2 regions of the Clostridium nitrophenolicum genome follow, and region 2 is predicted to be linked to the other one. Evidence: a T-box and tRNA genes for the amino acid it is inferred to sense, from the RefSeq annotation. Region 2 holds a T-box; the other holds one or more tRNA genes.
The links. A T-box is a leader RNA that pairs with one kind of tRNA and senses whether it is charged. The one in region 2 lies ahead of gltX (glutamate--tRNA ligase), so its partner is inferred to be a tRNA-Glu.
Positions count from the first base shown of each region.

Region 1 (16,521 bases), 2.4 Mb from region 2:
TTAAAAAATATGCTCAGCTTGAAGTACTAGACTCTAGAAAATTAAGCAAAAGCATTCAAGGTATTCTAAGACCAGAAGCTTTTAGTGAAATTGTTGGACAGGAAACAGCAATAAAAGCTATTTTATCAAAGATAGCATCCCCATATCCTCAACATATTATACTATATGGTCCTCCTGGGGTTGGAAAAACAACTGCAGCTAGACTTGCGCTAGAAGAAGTAAAAAAACTAAAATATACTCCCTTTAAAAAAGATGCTAAATTTGTAGAGGTAGATGGCACTACATTAAGATGGGATCCAAGAGAAATTACTAATCCTTTGCTTGGATCTGTACATGATCCAATTTACCAGGGAACTAAAAGAGATTTAGCTGAAACAGGGATTCCTGAACCAAAGCTTGGACTTGTTACGGAAGCTCATGGCGGCGTGCTTTTTATAGATGAAATTGGCGAATTAGATGAAATGCTTCAAAATAAGTTATTGAAGGTATTAGAAGATAAGAGAGTTGAGTTTTCATCTTCATATTATGATCCAGAAGATGAAAACACACCAAGATATATAAAATATCTTTTTGAAAATGGAGCACCAGCAGATTTTGTACTTATAGGAGCAACTACAAGAGAGCCTAGTGAAATAAATCCAGCTTTAAGGTCAAGATGTACAGAAGTATATTTTGAACCTTTAACATCAATAAATATACAACAAATAGTAGAAAATGCTGCTGATAAGTTAAATATACAATTAGAAGAAGGCGTGTCAGAGCTTATAAGCAGATACACAATTGAAGGAAGAAAAGCAGTAAATATACTATCAGATGTTTATGGTTATGTACTTTACAACGATCAGGATACTAATTTAAAAGAGAAGGTAAAGATAACAGTTGAAAATTTAAAGGAAGTAATATCTATAAGTAGATTAGTTCCTTTTGAAGAAGTTAAAGTAGAATCAAAATATGATGTTGGGCATATATATGGGTTAGGCGTAAGTGGATATGTAGGATCTACTATAGAAATAGAAACAGCGGTTTTTGAAGCAAAGGAAAAAGGAAAAGGAATAGTAAGATTTAATGATACAGCTGGAAGCATGGCTAAAGATTCTGTGTTTAATGCAGCGTCAGTTATCAGAAAAATAACTGATAAGGATATAAGTGACTATGATATACATGTAAATGTAATAGGTGGAGGAAAAATTGATGGACCTTCAGCAGGAGCTGCTATTACAGTGTGTATTATTAGCGCACTTTTAAACAAGCCATTAAGACAGGATATAGCTATAACAGGAGAAATATCGCTTAGAGGTAACATAAAGCCTGTTGGAGGAATTTTTGAAAAAATTTATGGAGCAAGAAGAAAAGGAATAAAACTTGTAATTGTTCCAGAAGATAATTCCAAAGAAGTTCCTCAAGGACTTGAAGATATAGAAGTTAAGGCAGTAAATAATATTGAACAACTTATTGGACTAGTATTTTAAATTAAATTCTAAGGAGTGATGATACATGGATGCACCTCTTAGAAGTATGCCTCATAGCATTGAGGCTGAACAAAGCGTAATAGGTTCTATGATTATTGATAAAACTTCCATAGCAGAAGCTATGGAAGTTTTAAAAGCTGAAGATTTTTATAAAGATTCACATAAGGCCATATTTAATGCTATTTTGGACCTTTATCAAAAAGATATAGCTGTAGATATAATAACTCTTACAGAGCATTTAAAGTCTACAGATAGGTTAGAAGCAGCAGGTGGAATAACTTATATAAGTGAATTAAGTGGTTCTGTAATTTCCACGGCTAATGTGCAGTCATACATAAAGATTGTAAGTGACAAATCTATTTTAAGAAAACTAATTAGATCTTCTACAAAAATTATAGAAGAGAGTTATAATAATCAAGATGATGTATTAAAAGCTATGGATTTAGCTGAAAAGGAGATTTTTAACTTATCTAATAGTAAAAGTACATCTGATTTTGAACCTATGAGTGTAGTCTTGGAAAGAGGATTTTTAGAAATTGAAAGGCTTTTTAACAATAAAGGAGAAACAACAGGCGTTGCATCTGGATTCAGAGAACTTGATATGAAAACATCTGGTTTTCAAAAAGGTGATATGGTGCTAATAGCTGCAAGACCTTCTATGGGAAAAACCACCTTTGCATTAAACTTAGCAGAGCATGCAGCGCTTAGGGCAGGAAAAAGTGTAGCTATATTTTCCCTGGAAATGTCTAAGGAACAATTGGCATATAAGCTTTTATGTTCACAAGCTCATGTAGATATGCTAAAGCTTAGAACCGGTAACCTAGATGATAAGGATTGGGAAAATATCGCTAAGGCATCAGGCCCTCTTGCTAGCGCTAAAATATTTATTGATGATACCGCTGGTATGTCAGTAATGGAAATGAGGTCAAAGTGCAGAAGGTTGAAAATAGAGCAAGGAATAGATCTAGTGCTTATAGACTACCTTCAGCTTATGTCAGGTAGTAAGAGTGGCTCTGAGAGTAGACAGCAGGAAGTTTCAGAAATATCAAGATCAATTAAGGCACTAGCAAAGGAAATGCAGTGTCCAGTTATTGCACTATCTCAGTTATCTCGTGCACCTGAACAAAGAACAGACCATAGACCTATGCTATCCGATTTAAGAGAGTCCGGTTCTATCGAGCAGGATGCTGACTTAGTTATGTTCTTATATAGAGATGAATACTATGATAAGGAAACTGAAGATAAAAATATAGGAGAGTGTATAATAGCAAAGCAAAGAAACGGTCCGACTGGTACTGTAAAATTAGCTTGGTTAGGACAATTTAGTAAGTTTGGAAATTTAGATGTTATACATCAAGAATAAGGTAAGGGCTTTTACTATGAATAAGGTAAAAGCCTTTACTTTATTTATTACAATATGCACAATAGAATCTACATGAAAACTTTACTTTTATGTAAAATTAAGTTAAACTAATTATAGTGTAGGCTCCTATAGCTCAGCTGGTAGAGCAGCTGATTCGTAATCAGCAGGCCACAGGTTCGAACCCTGCTAGGAGCACCATATTAATTTCTAATAAAAATGGGTTGAATTTTTTTTTCTCTGTATTTATAATTAAAACCAAAAGGCTAAATTTTGTTAAATGTAATTTTTGAAGATTTAGAGCAGATGCAGAATACAGAATATTTTAAATTTAACTCTAAAAGGTTTGTTTTATATTTTGATATATTGAAATATGAAAAATTACTGTTAATATTAGATTTTAAGTGGTTGGAATATGTTATTTTATTAAAATTTAGTGTTATCGTTTTAACAATGTGCATTTTGTGAAATTTTGGGGGGTATTGTAGTTGTTAAATAAATACGAAAGTGAAAAAGATAATAAAACTGACATAGATTTTAATAAAGGAGGATATTTGAGTATATTTCAGATACTACCTTTTGAAGCCATTTTATTAGATAAAAACAACAAAATTATTAAGTTAAACCCTAAAGCGCATGACACATTTTATAATATAGAGTTTGAAAATGAGATAGATAAATTAGTATGTAAAATTGAAGATAAGCTAGTGAAGATTGACAGTGAAAATACGGAATTTTCAATGGAAAGAGAAATCTTGACTAATAAAGGAGCAAAGTATTTTAATATTAAAATAGTACCTATAATTGATACTAGGAATGAATTTGAAGGTAAAATAATAATATTAAATGACATTACTGACTACAAAGTGACAGTTCGAGAACTAAAAAAGGAAAAAGAAGATGCAGAAACAGGTAGTAGAATTAAAAATGAATTTTTAGCTAATATAAGTCATGAAATAAGAACCTCTGTTAACGGTATTATAGGTATGACAGATTTAACTCTGATGACCAATTTAAACTCTGAACAAAAAGAAAACTTAAATTTAGTGAAGTCAAGTGCATTAAGTTTGTTAGATATGACTAATAGTATTTTAGACTTTTCTAAAATCCAATCTGGAAATATAAAACTAGATAGTGTTGAATTTAATTTTAAAGAACTCATAGACGAGATTGTAAGATTAACTGCAATTAAGGCACTTGAAAGCAAATTGGAGTTTAAAGCAAAAATAGATGAATCAATACCGGATACATTAATTGGTGATCCTGTAAGAATAAAACAAATTTTAGATAATTTAATAGATAACTCTATAAAATTCACTAAGTATGGCACTATTTCGCTTATCATTGAAAAAGTGGAGTCTGCTGACAAAAAAGTTAATTTAAAATTTTTAATAAGAGACACAGGCATAGGTATAGATAGAAAAGATATACCTAAATTATTTACAGGCTTTAGTCAGATTGATAATAAAGAATATACCAGAAAGAATTTTGGTCCAGGTCTAGGACTCAGCATTTGTAAGGGACTTGTAGAAATGATGGATGGTAAAATTGAAGTAAAAAGTAGAAAAGATGTAGGGTCTGTGTTTTCATTTAATATATCTTTAGAAAAAGGTAAAAAATACAGTAGCACAAATATAAGTGATAAAAAAACAAAGGTTCAAACAAATAATTTAGTTGGTAGAAGGTTGAATATTCTTATTGTTGAGGATGATAAGGCAAGCCAAATGGTAATATACAATTTATTCAAGAAAAATGGACACACATGTGATATTGCTAATAATGGCGAAGAGGCTTTAAAGCTTATTGAAAATAAGAAATATGACTTAATACTTATGGATATACAAATGCCTATACTAGATGGAATTCAAACTACAAAAATAATTAGAAAATCTGAAGAAAATAATGATAGTCGTACACCTATTATAGCTCTAACAGCATATGCTTTAAAAGAAGATAAAGAGAAGTTTTTGAATGCAGGTATGGACAACTATATTTCTAAGCCTTTTAATATTGATGAACTTTTAAAAGTGGTTTATAGTACAGTAAAAACAGATACTGGAAATACCTCTTATTTTATGAATAAGCAAAATAGTATGGATGGAGATTCACTATTTTTATATCTTTTATAATTATAATATTATATAGCTGCTTTTTACATTTATAAAAAGGAAGGTGCTGTCGTGTTTGGTATAATTGATAGATTTGAAGGTGGTTTTGCAATAGTAGAACTATATGATAGCAAGGTAATAAACATTGAAGTAAACAAAATACCAAAAGAAGCTAGAGAAGGTGATGTTCTCAGTATAGGAGAACACATAACAATAGATTATGAAGAAACTAAAAAAAGAAAAAATGTAATAGAGAAATTATCTAAAGATATGTGGGAATAAGTGTCAAGGGCTAGAGTGAAACTGAGAAGGTTTCATTCTAGCCTTTTATTTTTGTACATTCTTATCATTGTTACCTAATAATTGTTTATTCTTATAATACAAAATAAAGTAATTAACAAAAGCTATTAACGCACTTACAACAGACAAATATATAAGATAAGTACCTAACTTTATATTAATAGTTAAGGTAAATATAGATAAGTAAAATAATATAGTTGTAAGCTTTCCAAACTTGTTAGATGGAATTACGGTATTTTTATTATATAATATTATGCCAAAGAATATCATAGAGACTTCTTTTATAGAAATTATTATAAGAATCCACAAAGGTATATAATTCTTTATTACTAGACAGCTTAAAACAGTTAATATCATAAGTTTATCAGCTAATGGATCTAATACTATGCCTAGTTTAGTTATTAGAGAGTATTTTCGTGCTAAATAGCCATCTAATATATCTGTCAATCCAGCAGTCAGAAACACCAGTATAGAGTAAAATAGGTTATTAGGCACATTTGAGAAAAATAATAAAATAAAAATAGGAATTAAAAGTAATCTAAAGAGAGTGAGAATGTTTGGTAAATTCATAATATCACTCCAAAATAAAAGTAATTATATTTTTGTTTTAGTGTATGCTATGAATAATAAAGAGTTTCTTGTATTAAATAGCAGATAAATATATTTTAATTCTTTTAACTGAAAAATGAAAGATGTTTATAAGATTATGAATATAAAAAAGCTAAATTGAAAACATTTACGAATTTTAATTTAAATTTATTAATTAATATTCGTATTTATATTGACTGAACTATTCACTTTTGATAGGATTAAATAGGATGCATGTGTCCATGTAAAGAATTATAAGATAATCGATAAAGGATTAGTAATAATTTTTACAGACTTATAAACTGTATATACTAATGTTAAGTTGGCATATTAGTAGTATATAAGGAAAGAAATATATAATAAAAAAGCGTCAATAAAGATATATAAACTACGGTACAGGTATATTAAAAATATTATGTTACCGAAGTTGATATGACTAGAGATATAGTAAGCCAATAAATATTCGTCAATGCTTAAGTGTAGCTAACTTAATAAAAGAGGAGGAAATTTTTATGTCAGCATTTATTGTTTTAGGAGCCCAATGGGGAGATGAAGGAAAAGGGAAGATGACAGATTATCTTGCAGAAAGTGCAGATGTTGTAGTTAGATTTCAAGGTGGAAACAATGCAGGACATACCGTTGAGGTTGGAGATAAACAATATAAACTTCATTTAATACCTTCAGGAATACTTTATGATACTAAATTAAACGTAATAGGTAATGGAGTAGTTGTAGACCCAAAAGCTTTATTTGAAGAAATAGATTATTTAAAAGGTGTTGGAGTAGATGTAACTCCAGAAAAACTAATGATAAGTGATAGAGCACAGCTTATAATGCCATATCATAAGATACTTGATGGTATAAAAGAAAAAGCTAGAGGAAAAAAGGATATAGGAACAACAGGAAAAGGAATAGGACCATGTTATACTGATAAGATGGAAAGAAGCGGTATAAGAGTTTGTGATTTAATGCACAAGGAAGTTTTTGAAGAAAAATTAAAGGATAATGTAGATGCTAAAAATGATATTATAACAAAAATTTACGGAGGAGACAGTTTAGACTTTAGTGCTATATATAATGAGTACTTGGAATATGCTGAGAGAATGAGACCTTTTGTAAAAGATATATCAGTTGAAGTATTTAACAACATAAAAGCAGGTAAAAAAGTATTATTTGAGGGTGCACAAGGTACATTACTTGATATAGATTATGGTACATATCCATATGTAACATCATCTAACACCATAGCTGGTGGTGTATGTACTGGGGCAGGAGTTGGTCCTACAGCGATAACTAGTGCGGTAGGTATAGCTAAAGCATATACAACAAGAGTTGGTAAGGGACCTTTCCCAACAGAGTTATTTGATGAAACTGGTGATTGGATAAGAGAAAAAGGACATGAATATGGCGTAACTACAGGAAGAGCAAGAAGATGTGGATGGTTAGACTTAGTTATACTTAAGACTACTGCAAGAATTTCTGGTCTTACAAGTTTTGCTGTAACTAAAATAGATACTCTAGCAGGAATGGAAAAGGTAAAGGTATGTACAGGTTACAAGTTTGATGGAAAAGTTATTGATTACGTTCCAGCAAGTCTTGAAGATTTAGCTAAGTGTGAACCAATATATGAAGAGTTTGATGGATGGGATAAAAGTATAGAAAATGCTAGAAGTTATAATGATCTTCCAGAAAACGCTAAAGTATATCTAAAGAAAATAGAAGAATTTACTGGTACAAAAATATCTATAGTATCAGTAGGACCAAGAAGAGATCAAACTATTGAAGTTACAGATATATAACTTAAAAAAATTCAGGTGTATAATAGAATTATACCCTGAATTTTTTATTTTGATGAAAATTTATGGAAAAGTTTAGAAATATATTATAAAATAAATTTATGATATATAGAGAGGTGTAGTTCTATGTGTGAGATAGTGACAGAAAGAGAATATGAAGTTCAATATTACGAAATAGACTATAAAAAAAGATTACTTATAACAAATTTAATGAATTATCTTCAGGATATTGCTATAAGACAATCTGAAGACATAGGTGTTGGAATAGACTACCTAACACAACATGGTATAGCGTGGGTTCTTTATAAATGGCATATAGATATGTATAGATACCCTGTGTATGGAGAAAAGGTTAGAATAATAACTAAACCTTATTCTTTTAAAAAGTTTTATGCATATAGGGTATTTGAGATAGTAGATTTAAATGGAAACACTATAGGGAAAGCCAAATCTATATGGTTCTTAATTGATATTGAAAAAAGAAGAGCTATAAGAGTGACAGAAGAAATGTATAATGCCTATAGAGTTCCTAAGGATAAAAACGATATTCTTGATATAGAAAAAATAAGTGAGCCATTAGAAATACATAGTGAAAAAGTCTTTCAAGTAAGGTATAGTGACATAGATACAAATAGACATGTTAACAATGTAAAATATGTAGAATGGGCTATAGAGGCTGTACCATTAGATATAGTAAACAACTATGTAATTACAAGTATAAATACAGTCTATGAAAAAGAAACTAAATATGGAGATACAGTAAAGGTCTTAGTAGAAATAAAGACAAATGAAAATAATATAACATGCTTCCATAGAGTTGTTGATGGAGAAGATAAACAGTTGTGTTTAGTTCAAACCCAATGGGAGAAATAAGAAAAATGCTGCTGACCTTATTTTTCAGCAGCATTTTTTCCAGCTATAAATCCAGAACTCCATGCCCATTGTAAATTGAAGCCTCCACAATCCCCGTCAACATCAAGTAATTCACCTGCAAAATATAAATTTTTAATTATTTTTGATTCAAGAGTTTGAGAGTTTATATCATTTGTATCTACACCACCAGCAGTTACTTGAGAGTTTTTGAATGAGTTAGTGTCGCACACTGAAAAAGTCCACTCTTTAAGTAGACTTAGTAACTGTTGTTTTTCCTTCCAATCTAATTCGCAGCAGAGTTTATGTATATTATCTATTGAGGCCTCTTTTAAAAGTATAGGAATAACTTTTTTATTTATAATTCCAACAAAGGAATTATAAACACTTCTGTAACTAAATGTTCCCCAGTGATTTTCTAAAAACTCTATTAGATTTTCTTTATTCAAATCAGGCATCATATCTATAGTCAGACTCACAGATTTCCCTTCAGATAAAGCCGCAGAAGCAGTACGACTCAGTTGAAGTATAGGGGGACCGGATATTCCGTAATCTGTAAATAATATTTCTCCAAACTCTCGTCTTTTAGAAATACCATCTACAAATATTTCAGCAAAGCCATTGAATTTTACTCCAGACAAAGCCTTAAGATTTTTATAGCTTAATTTAAGCTGTACTAGGGCTGGTACTGGACTTATTATATTGTGGTTTAATGATTTAGCTATCTTAAAGCCTGATCCATCAGAACCAGTATTAGGGGCTGATTTGCCACCACAACATAATATGAGCTTTTTACACTCATATACATCATTGGATTCAGTAAACAGCTTAAAAGATTTAGAGCTATTCTTTATGTTGTTAACTTTAGAATTTAGGTATATAGGAATATTACGATCTTCTATAGCTAATCTAAATATATCAAGCACTGAAGATGCTTGAAGTGATAACGGATACATTTTTCCATCTTCTAAAGTAACTAAGGGAAGACCTAAAGAATAGAAAAAATTAGTGGTATCATCTAATTTAAAACTGTCTAAAGCAAACTTAAAAAATTCAGGATTTTGACTATGATACTTTGAATAAGAAATATTGCTATTTGTTATATTACATCTACCATTTCCAGTTGAAAGAATTTTACTTCCTATTCTGCTGTTTCCCTCTAATATTGCAACATCTTTTCCAGAATCTTTAGCAGTAATTGCTGCTATGATACCAGCAGCACCGCCGCCTACTATTATTATTTCATGAAACAAAGACAACAACTCCTTGTAATCGAATTATTCTATATTATTTTATCGTAAAAATATAGTTTTGGTAATAGAATTTTTATAGGTATAATCCACTATGTAGAAACCAGGGCTTAAATTACATTTGTAATGAAGAGAGTATAGTTGTTATAATTATAGTACAGTAATTCTAAAAATAATCACATGTTAGACCTGCTCGCACTTGAAAATATATTTAGTGAGGAGGAATTTTTTTATGAGAGCTAAAATATTAAATAAATCTATAGATAGTACTAAAGGAGATTTGAAGGTTCTAAGCATAAACTATGATTTCGTTGCAGTTCAAATAAATGATGATAAAAAGGTTCTTAGAAGGGATGAAGTAGAACTTATATTCGAGAATGATTCTGAGAAGATTTTGAATCAGTATGAAGACATATTAAAGATAAAGCTAAATAAAGGTATGACATTTGCTTTCTATCCTACACTTATAAACTTTATAGAAGATATCGTTGGAAGAAAAGTTGAGCAAATAGATGTATTAGAAGACGAGTTTAAGTTTATTAAAAAAGGAATTTGGGAAAAAAATTTACTCATAGTTATAAATAACTTAAGAACATTTAAAATTAGTTCAATAGGTCAAAAATATGGAGATAACTTTAGCTTTACTATAAAGGAAATTAATTTAAGTAATTTCTTGAAAGAATATGAATTAAAGGTTAAAGCTTTAGAAGATGAGATTAAAGAAAGGCAAATTTTAAAAAATAAATATGAAAAAACGTTAAAAAATGTCATTAGTAATAGTATAATCAAAAATGAGTCTATCTTATTAAATAATTAGTAAGATAGTTTTTTATATTTAATTCTATTTTGTATATAATATTTATAATAGGGTTAGGCATCTTTCACTTGTTATTTTCTTTCAGATGCCTTAATTAAAATTTACTATTGAAAGGGGAAAAGTGCTATATGGAAGCTTCAGAATTATTAAATTATAAAAATTGGGTAGTTGTTGGTGATGTGCTAAATGAAAGTAAATATGCATTCAGAATATTAAGCAGCTTGAGAGATTCTAATTTTAATGTAGAGGGGGTAAATCCTAGAGATACTACTGGTAAAGTATATAAGACACTAGAAGAGGTGAATTATAAAATAGATGTTATAGATTTATGCATAAATCCTATACAAGGGTTAAAAGTAATGGAAAGTGCTGCTAAACTTGATATAAATAAAGTGCTAATACAACCTGGAGCAGAAAGTGAAGAAATATTGAGTTTATGTAGAAATAAGGGTATTATAGCTATAGAAGGATGTGCGCTTGTAGAACTTTCTAGGTTATAAGTTTTTAAGGGGGAGTCTATTAATGTTTACGATATATGCTGTATCAGATTCTATAGGAGAAACTGCTGAGCAAGTTGCAAGAGCAACTGCTTGTCAGTTCTATGATAATATAAAAGTTCAGAGAGTACCATACATAAAAAGCTTTGAAGATGTAAATGAATTTATAAACAAAATTGAAGACAGAGAAAATACTATGATTATATCAACAATAGTTTTAGTTGATGTTAGAGAGTTTTTAATCCAAAGATGTATAGAAACTGGTATACACATAATGAATGTACTAGGTCCTTGTATCAGCGTTGCTTCTAGAATTTTGAACAAGCTTCCTGATTATAAGCCAGGTGCAGTTTGGGAGATGGACTCAGAATATTATAAAAAAATAGAAGCTATGGAATTTGCTATTCAGTATGATGATAGCAAAGATCATTCAGGTATTAAAAATGCGGATGTAATTTTAGTAGGGCTTTCAAGAACGTCTAAAACACCACTTTGTATGTATTTAGCTAACAAAGGAATTAAGGCATTAAACATACCTATTATGCCAGAAGTACCAGTACCTAATGAACTGTTTGAAGTTGATAGAAAGAAAATAATAGGGTTAACAATAGACCCAATGCATCTTATTGAAATAAGGAGACATAGAATAGATAAGTTTTCTAAATTATCTACAGAGATACAATATGCAAATGCAGAAAGAGTTTTAGATGAGTTGGAATTTGCAGATAAGCTTATGAGAAAGCTTAATTGTAAAATTATAGATGTCACAAAAAGAGCTATAGAAGATACTGCATTAATAATAATGGAACATATAGATTATATGGGATTAAAGCAGTACTAAAATATAAAAAGATGATACAAAACTTTGTCTAAAGCCCTGATTTTGAAGGGCTTTAGACAAAAACCATAATATAGTATAAAAAAATATAAAAAAAATGTTGACACTTTGATAAATATCTTGTATTATAGTCTATGTCGGGTCGCTACAAGTGAACTGAAAAGATAAATATGGCCCCTTGGTCAAGCGGTCAAGACACCACCCTTTCACGGTGGTAACAGGGGTTCGATTCCCCTAGGGGTCACCATTATAATATATGGGCGCATAGCTCAGCTGGGAGAGCATCTGCCTTACAAGCAGAGGGTCACAGGTTCGAGCCCTGTTGTGCCCACCATATATTATGGCCCAGTGGCTCAGTTGGTTAGAGTGCCGGCCTGTCACGCCGGAGGTCGAGGGTTCGAGTCCCTTCTGGGTCGCCATAATTATTTATATTAAATAATTATGATGGTATTATAGGTCTAAATTTATAACATGAAAATCTAATATGGCCCTTTGGTCAAGCGGTCAAGACACCACCCTTTCACGGTGGTAACAGGGGTTCGATTCCCCTAAGGGTCACCATTATAATATATGGGCGCATAGCTCAGCTGGGAGAGCATCTGCCTTACAAGCAGAGGGTCACAGGTTCGAGCCCTGTTGTGCCCACCATATATTTATGGCCCAGTGGCTCAGTTGGTTAGAGTGCCGGCCTGTCACGCCGGAGGTCGAGGGTTCGAGTCCCTTCTGGGTCGCCATAATTTGCTGGCATAGCTCAGCAGGTAGAGCAACTGACTTGTAATCAGTAGGTCGCGAGTTCGATTCTTGCTGCCAGCACCATTTAATAAAATTATCTTTAAATTAGCATGGCCCCTTGGTCAAGCGGTCAAGACACCACCCTTTCACGGTGGTAACAGGGGTTCGATTCCCCTAGGGGTCACCATTTTAATATGTGGGCGCATAGCTCAGCTGGGAGAGCATCTGCCTTACAAGCAGAGGGTCACAGGTTCGAGCCCTGTTGTGCCCACCACATATATATGGCCCAGTGGCTCAGTTGGTTAGAGTGCCGGCCTGTCACGCCGGAGGTCGAGGGTTCGAGTCCCTTCTGGGTCGCCATATTTAATTTGCTGGTTTAGCTCAGCAGGTAGAGCAACTGACTTGTAATCAGTAGGTCGCGAGTTCGATTCTTGCAACCAGCACCAAAAACAAGCTGCATATTTTATATGCAGCTTGTTTTTTTATGTAAGTACTTAAATTTACACAACGATAGGCACTATAATTTAATAGTGCCTATCGTTATTTTAAAATCTTTTACCTTTTATATTTTGACCTATTCTTATATCCTCTCCGAAAAACTTACATAAAGTAAAGTCGCCAAGTAATCTTGAAGAGATTCTTTCTGAATATATTTTTAGAAGTTCTTCCAAATCATGATTTGTAGATATTAGCATTTTTTTTCTATTTAATAGCTTTCTGTTTAACAGATTAAATAGCTCCGTTTTAGAAAAATCAGTTATCTGTTCAGAACCTAAGTCATCTAATATGAGGAGATCACAATTTATAAGTAAATCCTCTAAATTTTCATCATTATTAAATCTTATATGTTTTAAATTCTGAATTAGGGACTCCGAGGTTCTATAGACTACCAGGTAACCTCTATCTAAGAGCTCTTTAGCAATACAATCTGATAAAAAGGTTTTTCCGGTACCAGGAGTTCCATAAAACAATAGATTTTCAGGAGATAAAGAAAAATTCTCAATGAAATTCCATGACTTAGATACAATCTCTTCAATATTCTTTCTTGGACTAATTGGTTCATTTATGTTCCTTCTAGAAGGATAAAGTTCAATATTAAAATTTTCGAAGTTATTCTTTGTGAGTATAGTTTTCAAATCGGAATTCTCATAATATAACTCTACGAGTTTTTGTTTATAACAATTACATTTTTTTGTTCCAACAAAACCTGTATCTTTACATTTAATACACCTATATTGAGGTTCCAGGTAGTCTAAGGGATAATTGTTTCTAACTAGTAATTCAGACTTTTTTATTCTAAGATCAGTTATTTTTTCTTTTAATTCATTAAGATATTCATCTTTGTTTTCTGAATTATTAAGTATACTTATTGATAATTTAACGCAAAGTTTACCGATTTCACGTTCTATATTTAAAACATCTGGCACTTTTTTTTCAATTTCTTTTCGTCTATCTTTAATCGCTTTTTCTTCAGCAGTTCTTATGTTTTCGTATATCTTCATTATATTGGAGTGATATCCTTTAATCATCTTTGTTATCCCATCCTAATAATTTTTTTTCTAAATCTTTAAAATTGTAACTACGCTGTTTAAAGTTATTAAATGTGCTGTTTGTAGCTTTATTCACATTATTATTTTTATTAAAGTTATTTGGGTAATAAGTTTTTTTAGTATCTTTTGAATCTATGTCTTCCACAGTTTTAAGTCCTTCTTTGTTCCAACTGCCCAAAATTCCATCAATATACTTAAAATCAGCCTTATTAATTCGCTGAAAGCATACATCACAGGCTTTGTATATTACATCTAGTGGGAAATTATATGTATTTATCCACTTATGCATCATATCTTCTTGTGGCTTCATTATTTCCGCATCTTTTATACCTAAGTAACCTAATATCTTTCTTATCTTAATCCACTTATCTTCATGCTTTTTTATAAAGCTTTGAGCATCGTCTATGTTTTTAATTTTTGCATCAAACCATGCAATTGCTATCTTTTCTATATATCTACAATCTGTTTTTCCTTTTGAAGCACAATATTGAATTAGAAGAAGTATGATTTCATGGCCAAAGTTAAAATCTTTTAGCCAGCTTATGTACATAGTCATTTCTTTTGATGAAAGGGGTCTCCCTAAAAGTCTCTCTATATCTTGAAGCATATCCTTTGTAGAATTCTTATCTAATTCTTCAAGTAAGTTTATATCTTCTTGATTTTCATTAGTTGAATTTGTTAAATCTAAAAATTCAATACTGTAATTTCCCATGTTATCTATAGGAATTATTTTAACCACATTTTCATCACTCCAGTAATTCCATGCATTTAAAAGATCAGTTTCTAGAAGATGAAGGGCACTAGCCATTATCTGAGAACTTACTCCAAGTTCACCAGAAACACAATATTTTAGCCCTAGAAGATATACTTTAACGAACTCTCCTCGGGCCTTTGGCATAAATTTATCTATAAAAATGTTACTCACCGGAGTATAGTTTGAATTACCACTTTTGAATACGAAAGTGCTCATAATTTCATGACCTACCTTTATCTATGTTTAGTGTTAAAAATAGTTTCTAATAAATCATTATAACAAAATAGAAGTAGTATAACAATTAAAAAAAATTACAAAACATGTAATAATTTCTTAAAAATAAGGCAAAATAAAGAAGTGAGAGCAAAAATATCATAATGAAAGGATGATCAGTTTGTCACTTAGTAATAGGGCTAAGGCAATATTAGCTAGTTTGTCTATAGTAATTACTACTATGGTATCTGGCCAATACATATACTACAATAAATTTAATGCTTATCAAGTATATATGAATGGTAAGCCGTTAGCCTATGTAAAAAACAAAGAAGATTTTTATAATGTCGAGAAAAATATAGAAAAAGATTTAGAAAAGAGGTTCGGAAAAGTTACATTAAAGGATGATATAACTTTTAAAGAGGTTTCAATTAAAAATGAAAATATAGCAGATAGCAGCGCAATTAAAAACTCAATTGTAAAAAATAGTAGAACGAGTATACCAACGGTTTTAATGAAATCAGATGGCAGAGAAGTTGGAGTGCTTGCTAATGAAAGTGAAATGATTAAAGTGTTGGATATAATTAAAAATGAGTATAAAGAAAAAGATAAAGATGGAACATTTAAGTTAAACAATCGTATAACCTATGTAAAACAAGATACTAACATTAAAGATATAAGTACAATAGAAGAAACAATAAAAATAGCAAAAGAAAACCCTAGTAATCCTCTCATATGTTTTTCAAAAGAAAAAGAAGTTAATGGAGTAAAAAATGTAAGCCTCTCAAGGGCATCAAGTGTAACTAGCTTTGTAAGTTTCCCATCCAAAGGAACTATAACATCACCTTTTGGGATGAGATGGGGGAAAATGCACAATGGCATAGATATAGGGGCACCTATGGGAGATCCCATTCATGCTGCTATGGATGGAAAAGTAGCTTATGCAAAATGGGAAGATGGATATGGAAAGGTTATTAAGATAGATCATGGAGTAGGAGTACAAACAGTGTATGGACACTGCAGCAATATAGATGTAAATGAAGGTCAGCAAGTTAAAAAAGGCGAAAATATCGGAAAAGTAGGAAGTACAGGTAATAGCACTGGACCTCATGTACATTTTGAGGTTAGAGTTGATGGGGCACCTCAAGACCCTATAAAGTATTTAAAATAATATAAAGTATTAAAAATTAAATAATTGACAGGAATAGCTTACACTTATTTGTGAAAATTCAAAGCAAATAAATGTAAGCTATATAAATAATCCTGCAAAATTCAATTGTTTAAGAACAATTTAGGATAGAGGAATAGCAATGTTTTATTTACTTTTTATGGAAAAAACATTGACATATACTCTTTTTTAATATATACTTTGACTATCA
Region 1 covers NZ_AP042469.1:5,571,792-5,588,312, reverse strand. Annotated here, with positions in the region: gene lonC (Lon family ATP-dependent protease) at 1-1,469, shown strand, start outside; gene ACZ5N4_RS26555 (replicative DNA helicase) at 1,495-2,832, shown strand; tRNA gene ACZ5N4_RS26550 (tRNA-Thr) at 2,955-3,030, shown strand; gene ACZ5N4_RS26545 (response regulator) at 3,318-4,958, shown strand; gene ACZ5N4_RS26540 (DUF3006 domain-containing protein) at 5,010-5,219, shown strand; gene pgsA (CDP-diacylglycerol--glycerol-3-phosphate 3-phosphatidyltransferase) at 5,265-5,807, opposite strand; gene ACZ5N4_RS26530 (adenylosuccinate synthase) at 6,338-7,624, shown strand; gene ACZ5N4_RS26525 (acyl-[acyl-carrier-protein] thioesterase) at 7,748-8,494, shown strand; gene ACZ5N4_RS26520 (BaiN/RdsA family NAD(P)/FAD-dependent oxidoreductase) at 8,512-9,744, opposite strand; gene ACZ5N4_RS26515 (hypothetical protein) at 9,974-10,558, shown strand; gene ACZ5N4_RS26510 (CoA-binding protein) at 10,687-11,058, shown strand; gene ACZ5N4_RS26505 (pyruvate, water dikinase regulatory protein) at 11,081-11,896, shown strand; tRNA gene ACZ5N4_RS26500 (tRNA-Glu) at 12,066-12,140, shown strand; tRNA gene ACZ5N4_RS26495 (tRNA-Val) at 12,152-12,227, shown strand; tRNA gene ACZ5N4_RS26490 (tRNA-Asp) at 12,236-12,312, shown strand; tRNA gene ACZ5N4_RS26485 (tRNA-Glu) at 12,380-12,454, shown strand; tRNA gene ACZ5N4_RS26480 (tRNA-Val) at 12,466-12,541, shown strand; tRNA gene ACZ5N4_RS26475 (tRNA-Asp) at 12,551-12,627, shown strand; tRNA gene ACZ5N4_RS26470 (tRNA-Thr) at 12,634-12,709, shown strand; tRNA gene ACZ5N4_RS26465 (tRNA-Glu) at 12,738-12,812, shown strand; tRNA gene ACZ5N4_RS26460 (tRNA-Val) at 12,824-12,899, shown strand; tRNA gene ACZ5N4_RS26455 (tRNA-Asp) at 12,909-12,985, shown strand; tRNA gene ACZ5N4_RS26450 (tRNA-Thr) at 12,996-13,071, shown strand; gene ACZ5N4_RS26445 (ATP-binding protein) at 13,171-14,154, opposite strand; gene ACZ5N4_RS26440 (DnaD domain protein) at 14,147-15,145, opposite strand; gene ACZ5N4_RS26435 (M23 family metallopeptidase) at 15,324-16,313, shown strand.
Region 1: it encodes a tRNA-Glu, which carries the amino acid that the T-box ahead of gltX (glutamate--tRNA ligase) is inferred to sense. The anticodon was not compared.

Region 2 (16,521 bases):
TTCAAGAAAATGGACGTGTTGTAGGTGTAGAATTCAAAAAATGCCTTTCTGTCTTCGATGAAAATGGAAAGTTTAATCCTAGATTTTATGAAAATGAAACTAAGATTGTTAAGGCAAACAATGTCCTGATTTCAGTAGGTCAGGGAATCGATATGGGTGGATTATTAAAAGACTCCAAAATAGAATTAAATCCGAATAAGACAGCAAAAGCTGATCCTCTCACTTTCCAGACAGGAGAGCTAGATGTATTTGCTGGTGGAGATGTGGTAACAGGTCCTAAGTTTGCTATCGATGCCATTGCTTTAGGTAAGCAAGGCGCGATTTCAATTCATCGTTATGTCCATGGGGATAATTTGACAATAAGCCGTGAGAGGGAATACCATCCTCTTGATAAGAAAAACTTAAACCTTGACGGCTATGACCGCCTACCTAGACAAAAAGCACCTCATGTGGATGGAAACAACAAATCAAAACAAAGCTTTAAGGATTTGCGTACTACATTTACAGAAGAACAAGTAAAGAAGGAAACAGAGCGATGCCTTGGTTGTGGAGCTGTGGTTGTGGATGATTATCAATGTGTAGGCTGTGGAGTTTGTACTACAAAGTGCAAATTTGACGCAATTTCATTGGTAAGAAAATATGATAGTGCTGGTGTAGAGTTGAAAGAAATGAAATCTACTATTATAAAATATGCCATCAAACGTAAGGGGAGAATTGTAGTCAAAAAGGTAAAAAAATCCTTGGAATCAGTTTTCTCCAGAGAAAAAGGCAAGACAGAATAATTAACATAATTATATGAAGTAAAAGACGAGAGAGCACGAGTTCTCCCGTTCTTTATACTTTGTCAAGAGAGGTGAGTTCATTTGCATGAATTGGGAGTTTTGATTGAAGTCATTGAAACTGTTGAAAATTTCGCAAGAAAAAATGCATTAACAAAAATCGATACATTGGTTCTCCAAATTGGTGAGCTCTCATCGATGATTCCGAGATATATTGAAGCCTGTTATCCAGCTGCAGTGGATGGTACGTTGTTGAAGGATGCGAAATTAAAAATTGAGATATTACCAGGCAATGCTATTTGCGAAAAGTGTAATAAAGTTTTTAATCTCATTGCGAATAATAACACATGCCCAAACTGCGGAAGTAGACACTGGGAGTTATTATGTGGAAAAGAGTTTATGATTAAGGAAATCATTGCCTGCTAAAAAGATGTCGTTAGGTTAGATACAGTGAACCGGTGCGGGGAAAAGTTCGTGAGGGCTTTCTCTACTCGACTACCATAGGTAAATGAGGTCATTGTTTAAATAAGCATTTATAAATATAAATGAAGTATACTATTTACAATAATCAGTAGTATATGTATAATAGTACTATATTTTGTAAAGACTAATGTTAATAATTGCGTTGAAAGAGAATAGTATATAGAGATTAATTTAAAGAGAGTTAGGGATGGTGGAAGCCTAATATTTGATTCTATAGAAAGAAGCTCTGGAGCGTAAACTGAAAGCTTTATTGTGTAGTAGGTTTAGGGTATTCTCCCCGTATAGAGATAATGAGTGGATTAAGTTTACTTAATCAATTTAGGTGGTAACGCGGAATTAACTTTCGTCCTATGGTTTTAGGGCGAAAGTTTTTTATATTTATACTGTTTTTAGGAGGAAGAAGAATGAGTTTAGAAAAATTAGCTAATATAATATTTCCGAGTGTTGATAAGACACCAGAATATTATATTGAAAAATATCCAAAGAGAAATTTGAAAGAAGGTGCAAAGGTTACTAGATATGCGCCATCACCAACAGGCTTTCAACATATAGGAGGAGTATTTGCAGCTTTAGTAAATGAAAGATTAGCAAGTCAAAGTGAAGGTATTTTCTATTTAAGAATAGAGGACACAGATCAAAAAAGAGAAGTTGAAGGTGCAATTGAAGATACAATCCAAACAATGAATAACTTTGGAATGGATTTTAATGAAGGGATGACAGGACAAGAAACTTCTAAGGGCGAATATGGTCCATATAGACAAAGTGAAAGAGCGGGAATATATAAGACTTTTGCTAAGGATTTAGTTGCTAAGGGATTGGTTTACCCATGTTTCTGTACTCCTGAGGAATTAACAGCTTTAAGAGAAAAGCAAATAGCTGAAAAAATAACACCAGGATATTATGGAGAATATGCTAAGTGCAGAAATTTAACTCCAGAAGAAGCTATAGCTAAAATAGAAGCAGGCGAAGAGTACATATTAAGATTAAAATCACCAGGAAACATAGAAAATAGGGTTGAGTTCCATGATTTAATAAAAGGTGATATATCATTCCCAGAAAATAATCAAGATATTGTTATAATAAAGGGTGATGGATTACCAACATACCATTTTGCACATGCTATAGATGATGCTTTAATGAGAACTACTCATGTTATAAGAGGAGAAGAGTGGTTATCATCACTACCTATACACGTTCAATTATTTGAAATATTAGGTTTTGAAAGACCACAATATGCTCACATTCCAACAATAATGAAAAATGATAATGGTTCAAAGAGAAAATTATCAAAGAGAAAAGATGCTGAAGCTGCTGTTTCTTATTATAAGGAAGTTGGATATCCAACGGTTTCAGTTATCGAATATTTATTAAATATTATAAACTCAAATTTTGAAGAGTGGAGAGAAGAAAATCCTACAGCTGATTATCATGAGTTCCAAGTAGATTTAGACAAAATGAGCAAATCAGGAGCTTTATTCGATATAGTAAAATTAAATGATGTAAGTAAAAATGTTATTAGCAAAATGAAAGCAGATGTAGTTTACGATAACTATGTAGCTTGGGTAAAAGAATTCGATGCAGAAATGTATGAATTGGTTGCAGCTAATGAAAAAATGTCTAAAGAAATATTTAATATAGATAAAGAGGGTCCAAAACCAAGAAAAGACTATGCTAAGTGGGATGAAGTAAAAGAAAAAGTCTTCTATTTCTTTGATGAATTATTCTACAAAGAAACTGCTGAACAAGTTGAATTGCCAAAGACATTAACATTAGAATCAGCAAAAGAAATAATAAAAGTATACGTTAATAAATACAATGTTAATGCTACTAGCCAAGAGGAATGGTTTGAAGATTTAAAAGCAATTGGTTTGGAGCTAGGATACTGTGCAAATAGAAAAGAATATAAAGCAAATCCAGACCAATTTAAAGGTATGATTTCAGATGTTGCAGGTGCGGTAAGAGCAGCTTTATCACATAGAAGCAATACACCTGATATTTACACTATTATGAGTATATTAGGTGAAGATAAAGTAAAGGAAAGATTTGAAAAGTTTTTAGAAATATAGGTATATAAAAGGCAAGTTTAAAACTTAGCGTTTTATCCGATGACTACCCGCTCTAATACTCCCATCCTCTCCAAGGTGGGAGTAAAGAGCGGCTACGTCCCTGGATTCGTTCAACTAAACTTCAGATGGGGTCTAAAACCCCACCTGAAGTAAGTTTCACTTTATGGAAAAGGTAAAGCCACCCTTGTGAAGGTGGCTTGCCATCCTGAACTTGATAAAACACACCTTTTAGGTTTTTGCTCTAAATAATAGCTTTACACTTTGCTATTTTACTAAAACCCCATTAGCTTCTTAACATTATCACAGTTTTCTTTAGATGTAAGCATCTCCAAAAGCTTGAAAGCCACATCGAAAGCAGTTGAAGGATTATAGGAAGTGATTATATTTTTATCTACAACAATTGGTTCATTACCAAGAACATTTATGCCAAATTCAGATAATTGTTTTTGTCTTTTTCCAAAATTATATGTTGTGGCATTTCTGTAAGCTAGTACTCCACTTTTTCCGATAGGCAGTGCACCAACACAAATAGAAGCTATTATTTTTCCTCTTCTGTCAAATTCTCTGATTATGTTTAAAAAGTCTTCGCTATAAGCATCTTCATAAAATCCTGCCTCTTCAAATCCTCCTGGTATTGCAAGTGCATCAAATTCATCAATGTTAACTTCATTGATGTGCATTTCCGGGATCACTGTGAAGTTAAAGGTACATTTCAATTTTTCTCTCGTTCCAACGGTTATTAAATCTGTAGTACCATCACCGTCTGATTTATTCCAACCTATAACATCAGTAAAAACACTTGCTTCTACGGCTTCAAAACCATTGGCAAGAAGTAATAATACTTTCTTCATACTTAAACATCTCCTTTTAATATATATTTGATATTTGGTTTTCTTAATTATAACTTTATATATACCATCAGTAAAATTGAAATAAATGAAGTAAATAATCGAAATATATGATATTGTAATATTATATATTTAGAGTATAAAGGAATGAGATTGATGGAAATTAGGCATTTGCAAACATTTATAACTATAGTTGAACTTGAGGGATTTACAAAAGCAGCAGATCATTTAGGTTATGCTCAGTCCACTATAACATCTCATATTCAAATTTTAGAAAATGAATTAGGGAAAGCCTTATTTGACCGTTTAGGTAAAAAAATTGTTTTGACTAATGTAGGTAAGGAGTTAGTTCCATACGCTAAACAAATGCTACATGTATATAAAGAAATTAAGAACATAACATCAGAACAGAATGGTGTATCTGGTGATTTAATTATTGGAGCAGGGGAATCTCTATCCATATACCGTTTAGGAAAAATCTTAAAGGAATACAGAAAAAACTTCCCAAAAGTAAACATAATTTTAAAGAATTCAATTTGTAGCGATTTAAGAAGCAAACTACATAGTGGAGAGTTAGATATTATCTTTACTATTGAACCTGAAATTATGGATACAGATTTAGTTGTTAAAAATTTGAATGATGAATGTATGGGTATCATTGGTGCATCAGATGCAGATTTAGAATTTTTATCAAAGAATTTTGAGGGTAAAGAGGCAAAAGAAAGTATCATATTTAGTGAAAAAGGGTGTAGTTTTAGAATAGCCTATGAAAATTACTTAAAACAGAAAAAAATAAAATATGTAAGTCCTTTAGAATTTTCAAGTATAGAAGCTATTAAAAAGTGTGTAATGAGTGGATTAGGAATTTCCTTTTTGCCTTTTTATGCAGTTAGAAATGAGTTAGAGGATGGAAGTCTTAAGATGATTGAAGTAAAAGAACCATTTGGTAAGTTTAGAACTCAACTTGTGTACCATAAAAATAAAAGTATATCACTACCAATGAGTAAATTAATAGAAATTACATTAGAAGACTCTAGTAATTGGAAATAAGGATAGAGTGGATTCATAAGTTTCTAATACGGTTTTTTAGAATACAGAGATTATTAGTGATATAATTGATTAACTTACCATGTAAGGTTTAATGTGGTAAGTTTTATTTAATTGATATAAAATATATATAATGCAGAATAGTAAGTTAAAATAAATTAATAAGAATGAAGCTACAAAATGCGGCACCAAATATCGAGTAGGGTTATTGTAAAAAAGATATTATTGAATTGGGAGTGAGAAGATTGGATTGGGTTGAAAGATTGAATGAATCAATAAACTATATAGAGAGAAATCTTGCCGATGAAATATCTTATGAAGCTATTTCAAAAATTGCTGGATGTTCTGTTTATAATTTTCAAAGGATGTTTTCATATATAGCAGACAAGCCATTATCTGAATATATAAGAAGCAGACGTTTAACCATGGCGGCCTTTGATTTATTAAATAGTACAGAAAGAATAATTGATATTTCTTTAAAATATGGATATGAATCTCAAGATTCATTTACTAGGGCATTTAAAAATTTTCATGGAGTACTGCCTTCAAGTGTTAGGAACGGAACAGTTCAATTGAAATCCTGTCCTAAGCTCTCCTTTCAAATTACAATAAAAGGAGAAAATCATATGAATTATCAAATTGAACAATGGCCTGCATTTAGAGTAATGGGAGTATCACACAAAGTAAAAACATCAACAGCCTTTGAAGTAATTCCGCAGATTTGGGAAAACTCATGGAAGGATGGAACTATGAAAATGTTCTTTGAAAATTTTCCTGACTATAGACCTTCAGGATTTTTAGGAATCGCCCAAGGTGGGCAATGGGGAGAATCAGAGGAAATGGAATATATTATTGGAGTAACAAATCACGTTGATGTACCAAGTTGCAAACATGTTCCAGTACTTGAAGGAATGAAGGAATTTTCTTATCCTGCTGCAACATGGGCAATTTTTGAAGCTAATGGAGAATTACCTGAGGCAACACAGAGAGTTTATAAACAATTTTACAGAGAATGGCTTCCTAATTCAGGATATGAGTTAGCTGATCTTCCAGTTATTGAGTGCTATATGCAGGAAAATCATCAAGAGATCTGGATTGCTGTTATTAAAAAATAGAGAAAAGAGAAGTTTATTAAACTGCTAATTATTATAGTATAATAGATACTAAAAGGAAGTGAAAATAGATGAGAATTTTAGTTGTGATTCCATTAAATGATAAAGAAAAAGAAAAACTTCAGTCAAAGATGCCAGAAGCAGAGTATATTTTTATATCTACTAAGGAAATTACTGATGAACTTGTAAAAAGTGCTGATATAATCATTGGCAATGTTCCACCACAATACATAAAGGGAAGTAAAAAGCTTAAATGGCTGCAATTAAATAGTGCAGGTACAGATGGATACTGTGAAGTTAGTGTAATTCCTGAAGGAGCATATCTTACAAATGCCACCGGTGCTTATGGTCTTGCAATATCTGAACACATGTTAGGTCTAGTACTTGAAATAAAGAAAAAGCTGAATCTATATTATAGAAATCAGATGGAACATATATGGAAGGATGAAGGAAATGTTACTTCAATAGAAGGAAGTACTACACTAGTTGTGGGACTTGGTGACATTGGAGGGGATTTTGCCAGAAAAATGAAGGCACTTGGAAGTTATACAATAGGTATAAAAAGGACGAAAGGACAAAAACCAGAATATATTGATGAATTATATACAATGGAAGCCTTGGATACCCTTTTACCTAAGGCGGATATAGTGGCTTTATCTCTTCCAGGAACAAAGGATACTTACCATTTGTTTAATAGGGATAAATTTAACTTGATGAAGAAAGATGCAATTATTATTAATGTAGGAAGAGGAAATTGTATATGTACTGAGGATTTGTGTGATGCCCTTGAAAATGGAATTATTAGTGGAGCAGGCCTTGATGTAACAGATCCAGAACCATTACCTGCTGAACATAGATTATGGGATGCACCGGGAGTTGTTATTACTCCTCATATATCAGGATTTTTTCACCTTCCAGAAACCTTGAGAAGAATTGTTAACATAAGTATTGAAAACCTTGAGCATTTTAAGAAACAGGAGCCATTAAAAAATATAGTTGATTTTAAAACTGGCTACAGGGTACAGAACAAATAAAAGACCTGGGAAGTCATTTTTGACTTCCCCAGACTGCTGACAAACATATTTTGTCAGCAGTTTTTTATTAACGAAGGGGCAGGATATTAGCAGTGGTATAAATTTTATAGCACCTTATCTAAGTAACATATTAAAATTAAAGTTTAAACTTAATGAATAAAATATTGTTAAAAACCCTATTGACCGAATCGGTTTATAGGAATATAATTATATCATAATAAACCGATTCGGTTTATAAACTTTGAGAGGTGAAACTTATGGAGAAATTTTTTAATTTACCTGCAGATAAACAAAAGACAATTATAGATGCTGCCCTTAAATGCTTTGGCACCAATGGTTATAAGAAAACCTCAGTAAGCGACATAGCTTCAGCGGCGGGAATTTCAAAAGCTATGGTGTTTCATTACTTTGGTACAAAAAAATCCTTATATTTTTATTTAATTGAGTTATGCGGCAATATTATTATGAAGGAAGTTGAAGAAAAGTTTGATTATACAGTCACTGATTTCTTTGAAAGAATTAAGCTTTCATCTAATATTGAGCTTGCAGTTATGAAAAAACACCCTGCAATCCCATCCTTTTTAACAAGTGCATATTTTGAAACGGATGAAGAAGTAAAAAAAGACAAAGAATCCATTTTAGCCAAGGGTGAAGGTTTTAGAAATAAAATTGCCTTTGATGGTATGGACTATTCAAGATTTAAGGAAGGCATTGACCCAAAGCTCGTTATGAAAATGCTTGTTTGGCTTACTGATGGGTATATAAATCAAGTATCGGATAAAACAGAAGTTGATTATGAAGCCTTTCTCAAAGAATTTAGGGAGTGCTTAGACTTACTAAGAAATAATCTTTATAAGGAGGAATATGTATGAGTTCATATGTGCTAGGCTTTAAAGAGATTGATAAATCAAAGCTTCCAGTCGTAGGTGGCAAAGGCGCTAATCTTGGTGAACTGTCCAAAATTGAGGGGATACGTGTTCCAGATGGCTTTTGCATAACTACTGAAGCATATAAAAGAATTGTTGAAAACAATCCGGAGTTTAATGCGTTGCTTCATCAATTATCCCTTTTAAAGGTAGATGACAGAGAAAAAATCGGTGAACTCAGTAAAAAAACTCGTGGGGTTATCGAAGGAATATCTATTTCAAAGGATATTGTAGAAGAGGTTTCACAATATGTTTCAAAGCTTGGTGAAAAAAATGCCTATGCTGTACGTTCAAGTGCCACAGCGGAGGATTTGCCACTGGCTTCCTTTGCAGGGCAGCAGGATACCTATCTGAACATTATAGGGAAAGATGCCATACTGAAACATATCAGAAAGTGCTGGGCATCGCTGTACACAGATAGAGCAGTAATTTACCGTATACAAAATGACTTTGACCACCGCAAGGTCTATCTCTCTGTGGTAATACAGAAGATGGTTTTTCCACAGGCTTCAGGGATAATGTTTACTGCAGATCCTATCACCTCCAACAGAAAGGTTACGTCCATAGATGCAAGTTTTGGGCTTGGTGAAGCTCTTGTATCCGGTCTAGTGAATCCGGATATCTATAAAGTGAGGGAAGGCAGGATATTGGATAAAAAGATATCCACCAAGAAACTAGCCATCTATGCACTAGAAAAGGGCGGTACAAAGGAACAAGAGATTCAGGCTGCAAAACAGAATACACAGACCCTTTGGGATGAGCAAATTTTACAGCTAGGGGGTATGGGCAGAAAGATTGAGGCATATTTTGGTTGTCCACAAGACATAGAATGGTGCCTTTATGAAGATAATTTCTATATTGTTCAGAGCCGACCTATCACTACATTGTATCCTATACCACCAGAAACTAAGGATGGAAAGAATCATGTGTATATCTCCTTTGGACATAGGCAGATGATGACTGAAGCCATGAGACCATTAGGAATGTCCTTCTTCCAGAGTCTATTTAAACAGATGGTCAACACTGCGATGAGTGAGATGGGTGGAAGGTTGTATATAGATGCATCTCGTGAACTTTCTTCACCCCTTAGCAGGATGACTTTTATCAAAGGTCTCGATACGGTGGATGTTCTAATGAAAAATGCTCTTATTAATCTGACGAAACGAAAGGATTTTATCAAAACGCTGTATAGAGGAAAGACAGCCATGTCTTCAAAGTCAATGTGGTTGAAATGGTTAAACCTTACCATAAAAGACTATAGGGCAAACGATCCAGCTATAGTGGAAAGTCTGATGAGCAATAATAAGACTCTGATGCTGGAACTGGAGAAAAGTATTACTAAAGTTTCAGGAGATGAACTGTTTAATTCCATTCTTAGTAGTATGAAGCAAATAAAGAATACTATTTTCAATAGCTATGGAGTGGTTTTTGCTGGAGCCTATGCCTCTTACTGGATAAATAAAAATATTGAAAAATGGCTAGGTGAAAAGAATGTAGCTGATACTCTTGCTCAATCCGTATCTAATAATGTCACATCTGAAATGGGACTTGAGCTTTTGGATGTTGCTGATGTAGTAAGGCAGTATCCGGCAGTGCTTGAATATTTTAAGCAACCGAAGGAAGAAACTTTTTTTGAGGATTTGACCAAGCTTGAAGGTGGCTTAGCTGTTAGTGATTCAATTAAAGCATTTCTCAAGAAATATGGTATGCGTTGTTCGGCAGAAATTGATATAACTAGGACGCGATGGAATGAAAGACCGACTATACTTATTCCCGCCATCCTCAGCAATATCAAAGCTTTTGGGCCAGGCGCGCACAGTATCAAATTTGAGCAGGGACTGCGGGAAGCAAGGCAGAAGGAGCAGGAAATCCTCAATCGTCTTGAGAAATTACCTGGTGGAAAAAGAAAAGCCAAGAAGGCAAAGAAGGCAATCAGTGTTTTACGTAATTATGCCGGTTACCGTGAATTTAACAAGTACGTTCTGATATGGTATGACTGGATAATCAAACAGGCATTTATGAAAGAAGCTGATGTTTTAGTTCATAAGAGCATAATAGGTCATAGAGAGGATATATATTATCTAACTTTTGATGAACTTAGGGATGTTATTAAAACAAATCGATTAGATTACAATATCATAACTAAGAGAAAAGAGGAATACGAAATCTTTGAAAAGCTTACACCTCCTCGTGTAATAACATCTGAGGGAGAGATTATAACCGGTGAGTATAATACAGACAAGATACCTCAAGGTGCCTTAGCAGGAGTACCGGTTTCAACAGGTGTTGTTGAAGGTCGTGCAAGGGTTGTTTTAAAAATGGAGGATGCCGATATAGAAGAAGGAGATATTTTAGTCACAACATTTACTGATCCTAGTTGGACTCCACTCTTTGTATCAATTAAAGGTTTAGTTACTGAAGTAGGTGGGATGATGACTCATGGGGCCGTTGTTGCAAGAGAATACGGCCTGCCTGCAGTGGTAAGTGTTGAGAATGCTACAAAATTGATCAAAGACGGACAGAGAATAAGGATTAATGGAAAAGAAGGATACGTAGAAATCCTGTGATGAACAAGTTCAAAATATACAATGCTAAAAGAGCGACTCAACCGAGTCGCTCTATAATGTGGAAAGGTTTGGAGGTGACGGGTTTATGAAAAGAGGTAAGAAAGCTTTGAATATGAATTTTATATTACTTATGTTTGGAAGAATGATATCCGATACGGGAACGGGAATTCAAATGGTGATTATGCCTTTATATATTATCGATTCAGGAGGCTCGTCAGCTACTGTTGGGTTGTTCTCCTTTCTGTGTTTAGTGCCCGCTCTTATAATCTATCCCTTTGCTGGAGTACTTGCGGACAGGCTTAATCGAAAGATGATCACGGTGGCAACAGACTTAGCTAGTGCCGCGGCAGTAATGGCTTTGGCTTTTGGTGCACATTCGGGCAGAATGAGCCTGACTTTGCTGCTGTCGATGCAGGTAGTAGTGTCTTTGTTGTATGGTTTGTTTGACCCAGCTACTAAAGGAATGCTGCCTCAATTGGTGGCTCAGGATGAACTGACCAAGGCCAATTCTAATCTTGCAACCCTTAGAATCTTAGGCAGCCTGTTAGGTCCGGTAATTGGTGCCACATTATATGCAAAAGTGGGAATTACAGCGGTGTTTTTTATCAATGGAGTCTCATTTTTGATGTCGGCGGGCAGCTCGTTACTGATCAGATACAAGCATATAAAACGAGAACCAGCCACTGGTGTACTAGGATTAACAGCAGATTTCTCAGATGGTATTAAATTCGTTCTAACTAATAAAGTAATACTTAAACTGTGTATTTTTTTCTTGGTAATATATGCCGTTATCCAGCCAATATTTTCAGTTACATTGCCTTTGTTTTTTAGAACCCAATTGAAATATTCCGATACACAATACGGTTACCTTCAGATGATAATTATATTAGGAGCACTACTAGGGAGCATTCTGGCAAGCCTGCTATTTAGTAAAGAGAAGGAGATGACCAAATCACTTGTAAGCGGCTGCAGTCTACTAATGCTTGCAATGCTGACTTTTTCGTTTCTATTGTTTCCACATAGTTTGTTTATACTAGGGAGAGGCAGCGTTTTGTACTTTGACTTGCTGGCAGGAGTTCTTGGACTGTTAAGTATCGCCATTATGTTCATCAATGTTCCTGTGCAGACCTTTATACAAAGAGCAACACCCAACGAATACATGTCTCGAATGTTTTCGATTGTTGGAATGATTACTAAGGGAGGCATGCCCTTAGGTGCGTTAGTCTATGGAATCATTCTTAATAGGGCTCCTGTACATTGGACGGTAATGACAGCTGCTTTGTTAATGATGTTAGTTTTAGTTGTGTTTATGGTCCCAATATTGAAGAACCATAAACTTTAATTAAATATAAGAATACCGTATTATTTAAGCTGATATACTCTCCTTGAAGTAGACAGATTAAGAATAAAAATCTGCTAGTAGGGAGAGTATTTTTGTGCGGTAATATATTATTTGTACATTTTTATTAAAAACTTAAATAAGTAAGTTTTGAGGGTAATTATTAATGGTATAGATAAAAGTGTAGTTTAATATTTAAAAAAACTTGCAATGAGTGATATACTATAAGAGAATATTGTAAGGTTTTAAATAAAGTGGTAATTAGTAGAGGAAAGCGGATTAGATAATATTAATCTGTGGATGAGGTGTATTATGGAAAAGGTATTTATTATAGAAGATGATTCTAGAATAAGAGATGAACTTTGTACTTTTCTTAATAGATATGGCTACAATAGTTGTTTTTCAACAAATTTTAAAAATATAGTAGAAGAAGCTATAAAGGAAAATCCATCTATTATTTTATTAGATATTAATCTACCATACTTTGATGGTCATTATGTATGTAGAGAAATTAGGAAGGTTTCACAGGTGCCAATTATAGTAGTTACTAGCAGAGATGATGAATTAGATGAACTTATGAGCATAAATTTAGGTGCGGATGACTTTATAACTAAACCTTATAACCTACAAATTTTATTAGCTAGAATTTCTGCTGTATTAAAGAGGACTTATGGAAATGAACAAGTTAATTCGCTAAGATATGAAGGGATTATTTATAATATTGCTGCAAGCGAGGTTGCGTTCAATAACAATAAAATAGAGCTTACCAAAAATGAAAGTAAAATTCTACATATTCTCATAAGTAATAATGGAAAAATTGTTTCTAGGGATGAAATTATGAAATGTTTATGGCAAGAAGCAGAGTTTGTTGATGACAACACACTTACTGTTAATGTGAATAGACTTAGAAAAAAGCTGGAGGATCTTGGGGCATTGGGCTACATTCAAACTAAGCGAGGACAAGGGTATATTTTAGTATGAGAATAGGAGAGTATCTTAAGGAAAAGTCTATTTTCATTGTAATTGAGGTTTTTGTATTAATATTTACATCCATGATTTTAAAGGCTCTAAGTGTTGATTTGCATGCTATTATTTTTATAGTTATTTTAAACTTTGCAGCATTTATAGGTTTTTACTTTTATGATTATCTTGCTAAGAGTAAGTATTATAAAAAGGTGTATGATAATTTAGATTCATTAGATAAAAAATATCTGATTTCAGAGCTTATTTGTGAAGGGGACTTTTTAGAAAGCAAGATTTTGTATGATATTTTAACTCAAGCTAATAAGTCAATGAATGATGAAATAGGAAAGTTTATCAATGATAAGCAAGAATACAAAGAATACATAGAAATGTGGATACATGAAATAAAGACACCTATATCAGCCATTAAATTAATCATTGATAACAATAAATCTAGTGTAACTTCTAATATTTTAAATGAAATAGAGAAAGTAGAAAACTATATAGATCAGTCCCTTTTTTATAGCAAAAGCAGCCAGGTGGACAGGGATTACATAATTAAGAAGTTAAATATTAAGGATTGTATTAATAATGTAGTCATTAGAAATTCTAACACTCTTATTGATAGACATATAAAAATTAAAATTATAGAATGTGATGAATTTATTTTTTGTGACAAAAAGTGGATTGAGTTTATTTTACACCAAATAATAAGCAATTCTATTAAGTACATAGAAAAACCCGAGGGTGAGATTCTATTTGAATGTAAAAATAATAATGGAGAGGTAATTTTAAATATAAGTGATACAGGCATTGGCATAAGTGAGAAATCACTAGTAAATGTATTTAGTAAAGGGTTCACTGGCGAGAATGGTAGAAAGTTTAGAGAATCTACAGGCTTTGGGCTTTACTTAAGTAAAAAGCTTTGTGATAGTTTGGGACTAGGTATTAGCATAACTTCTAAAGAGGGGATAGGGACTACCGTTTCTATACTATTCCCTAAAAACAATATGCATTTAGTTTAGGAAGTTCTAAACCTATTCCTAATATTTAATAACAATATATTCTTATCTCTTTTAAAAACTTGAAAATTCAGGTGTTAACTAATTTCAATTTTTGCAACCATATCGCTGAAAGTTGTCACAGGAAAAGCTACTAAGGTGCATATTGATGGAAATAAAAGTAAAAAATGAATAAGAATTTATATATTATTTCATTTTTCTGAATTAACCTGACAATAATTATTTAATATCTGCCTAAAATATTGTATAATTGTAACAATATAAAGTATTATTATATTCAAATTAAAGGAGATTTTAGCATGATCATTAAAATTGTTTCAGGAATCCTTATGGCTTTTACCCTAGTCTTTGCATTTATTTTTTTTCAGGATTACATGAAAACAAAAAAAGAAGGAAGACTTGAGAAAGGCGGTAACTGGTTAGTTTATGGAATAGTAGGTTTGATAGCAAATTTCTTTGATACTTTGGGAATAGGAAGCTTTGCTCCTACCACTGCAGTTTATAAATTTTTAAAGCTTGTGGATGATAGAATAATTCCAGGCACCTTGAATGTTGCCAACTGCATTCCTGTGGTAACAGAAGCGCTTATATTCATGACTGTTATTAAAGTTGATATAACTACATTGATTACAATGATCATAGCAGCTACTGCAGGCTCTTACTTTGGGGCGGGAATAGTGGCCAAGCTACCGAAAAAAAAGGTCCAGATTGGAATGGGAATAGCCCTTCTGGTTGTTGCATTTGTAATGCTGTCAGGATTACTAAATATAATGCCTATAGGAGGAACATCAACAGCACTTACAGGAGGTAAGCTTGTAATAGGTCTGATAGGTAACTTTATCCTGGGAGCTCTAATGTGCATAGGAATAGGAAATTATGCACCATGTATGGCTTTGGTTTTTGCCTTGGGAATGTCCCCTAAGGTAGCCTTTCCTATAATGATGGGTTCCTGTGCATTCCTCGAGCCTGTAGCGGCCATAAAGTTTGTTAAGGAAGGTGCTTATCACAGAAAAGTATCTTTGGCTACAAATATTTTTGGTATTATAGGAGTTCTAATCGCTGCGTATATTGTTAAGGAACTACCGCTTACCACGTTAAAATGGGTGGTAGTGTTCGTAATTATATTTACATCCATCATAATGTTTAGATCGGCAATGAAAAATAAAAATTAATTTTAATGGGGCTGTTGCATTAGCAATTTTTTAAATCGCTATGAACAGCGCCTTTTTAGTTTTAAAAAAGAGTATACAAAATAAGTGGTAATATCACTATCTACTTAAGATTTGGTTTCGCTGCTTAAGTGACAAAAATGTTAGTTTTATGTTATATTACCCTATGGTTTAAATTCATAAAAAATACTAATATATACATATAAGACATCTAAGTTTCTAGAAAATATGGTTCCGAGGAGGCAATTGTGAGTAAGACAGTATTAAAGGTTCAAAATATAGAAAAATATTATGGCAGCAGTGGTGTTGTAACGAAAGCAATTAATAACATAAGTTTTCAGGTTGATGAGGGAGAGTTCGTAGGAATTATGGGGGCTTCTGGCAGTGGAAAAACAACATTGCTAAATTGCATTTCAACAATAGATAAAGTAACTAGTGGTCATATTAATATAGGTGACAAGGATATCACTGAATTAAATAAAAAGGAAATAGCTAAATTTAGAAGGGAAGAACTAGGTTTTATATTTCAGGATTTCAATATCTTAGATACCTTAACAGCCTATGAAAACATAGCTTTAGCACTTAGCATAATGAAAATTGATAGTGAAAATATTGATAGAAGAGTAAGGGAAGTTGCTGAAACACTTAATATAACAGCTATTTTAAACAAGTATCCCTATGAACTATCTGGAGGAGAAAAGCAAAGAGTGGCAGCAGTTAGAGCAATTATAACAAATCCTTCTTTAATACTAGCAGATGAGCCAACAGGAGCTTTGGATTCTAAGTCTGCTAAAATCCTTCTTGAAAGTTTAGAAAGTCTAAATAGAAGCAGGAACTCTACAATAATAATGGTAACACATGACCCCTTCACAGCTAGTTATGCGAAAAGAATACTATTTATTAAGGATGGCAAGATCTTTAATGAAATCATAAGAGGAGAGGATTCCAGAGGTGAATTCTTCAATAGAATTATAGAAGTAGTATCTCTTCTTGGGGGTGACATAAGAGATGTATATTAAGCTTGCCAAAAGAAATATGGAAAGAAGTTTAAGGGACTATACTATATACTTTTTAACCTTAGTATTTGGAGTATGTATATTTTATATCTTTAATTCTATTGGTTCTCAAAAGATTATGATGAAGCTTAATGAATATGAGGCTCAAAA
Region 2 covers NZ_AP042469.1:3,137,626-3,154,146, reverse strand. Annotated here, with positions in the region: gene ACZ5N4_RS14945 (FAD-dependent oxidoreductase) at 1-782, shown strand, start outside; gene ACZ5N4_RS14940 (hydrogenase maturation nickel metallochaperone HypA) at 864-1,205, shown strand; T-box leader at 1,396-1,616, shown strand; gene gltX (glutamate--tRNA ligase) at 1,667-3,328, shown strand; gene ACZ5N4_RS14930 (DJ-1/PfpI family protein) at 3,601-4,179, opposite strand; gene ACZ5N4_RS14925 (LysR family transcriptional regulator) at 4,333-5,226, shown strand; gene ACZ5N4_RS14920 (AraC family transcriptional regulator) at 5,469-6,338, shown strand; gene ACZ5N4_RS14915 (D-2-hydroxyacid dehydrogenase) at 6,407-7,369, shown strand; gene ACZ5N4_RS14910 (TetR/AcrR family transcriptional regulator) at 7,627-8,241, shown strand; gene ppsA (phosphoenolpyruvate synthase) at 8,238-10,862, shown strand; gene ACZ5N4_RS14900 (MFS transporter) at 10,948-12,204, shown strand; gene ACZ5N4_RS14895 (response regulator transcription factor) at 12,514-13,182, shown strand; gene ACZ5N4_RS14890 (sensor histidine kinase) at 13,179-14,189, shown strand; gene ACZ5N4_RS14885 (TSUP family transporter) at 14,486-15,358, shown strand; gene ACZ5N4_RS14880 (ABC transporter ATP-binding protein) at 15,604-16,374, shown strand; gene ACZ5N4_RS14875 (ABC transporter permease) at 16,364-16,521, shown strand, end outside.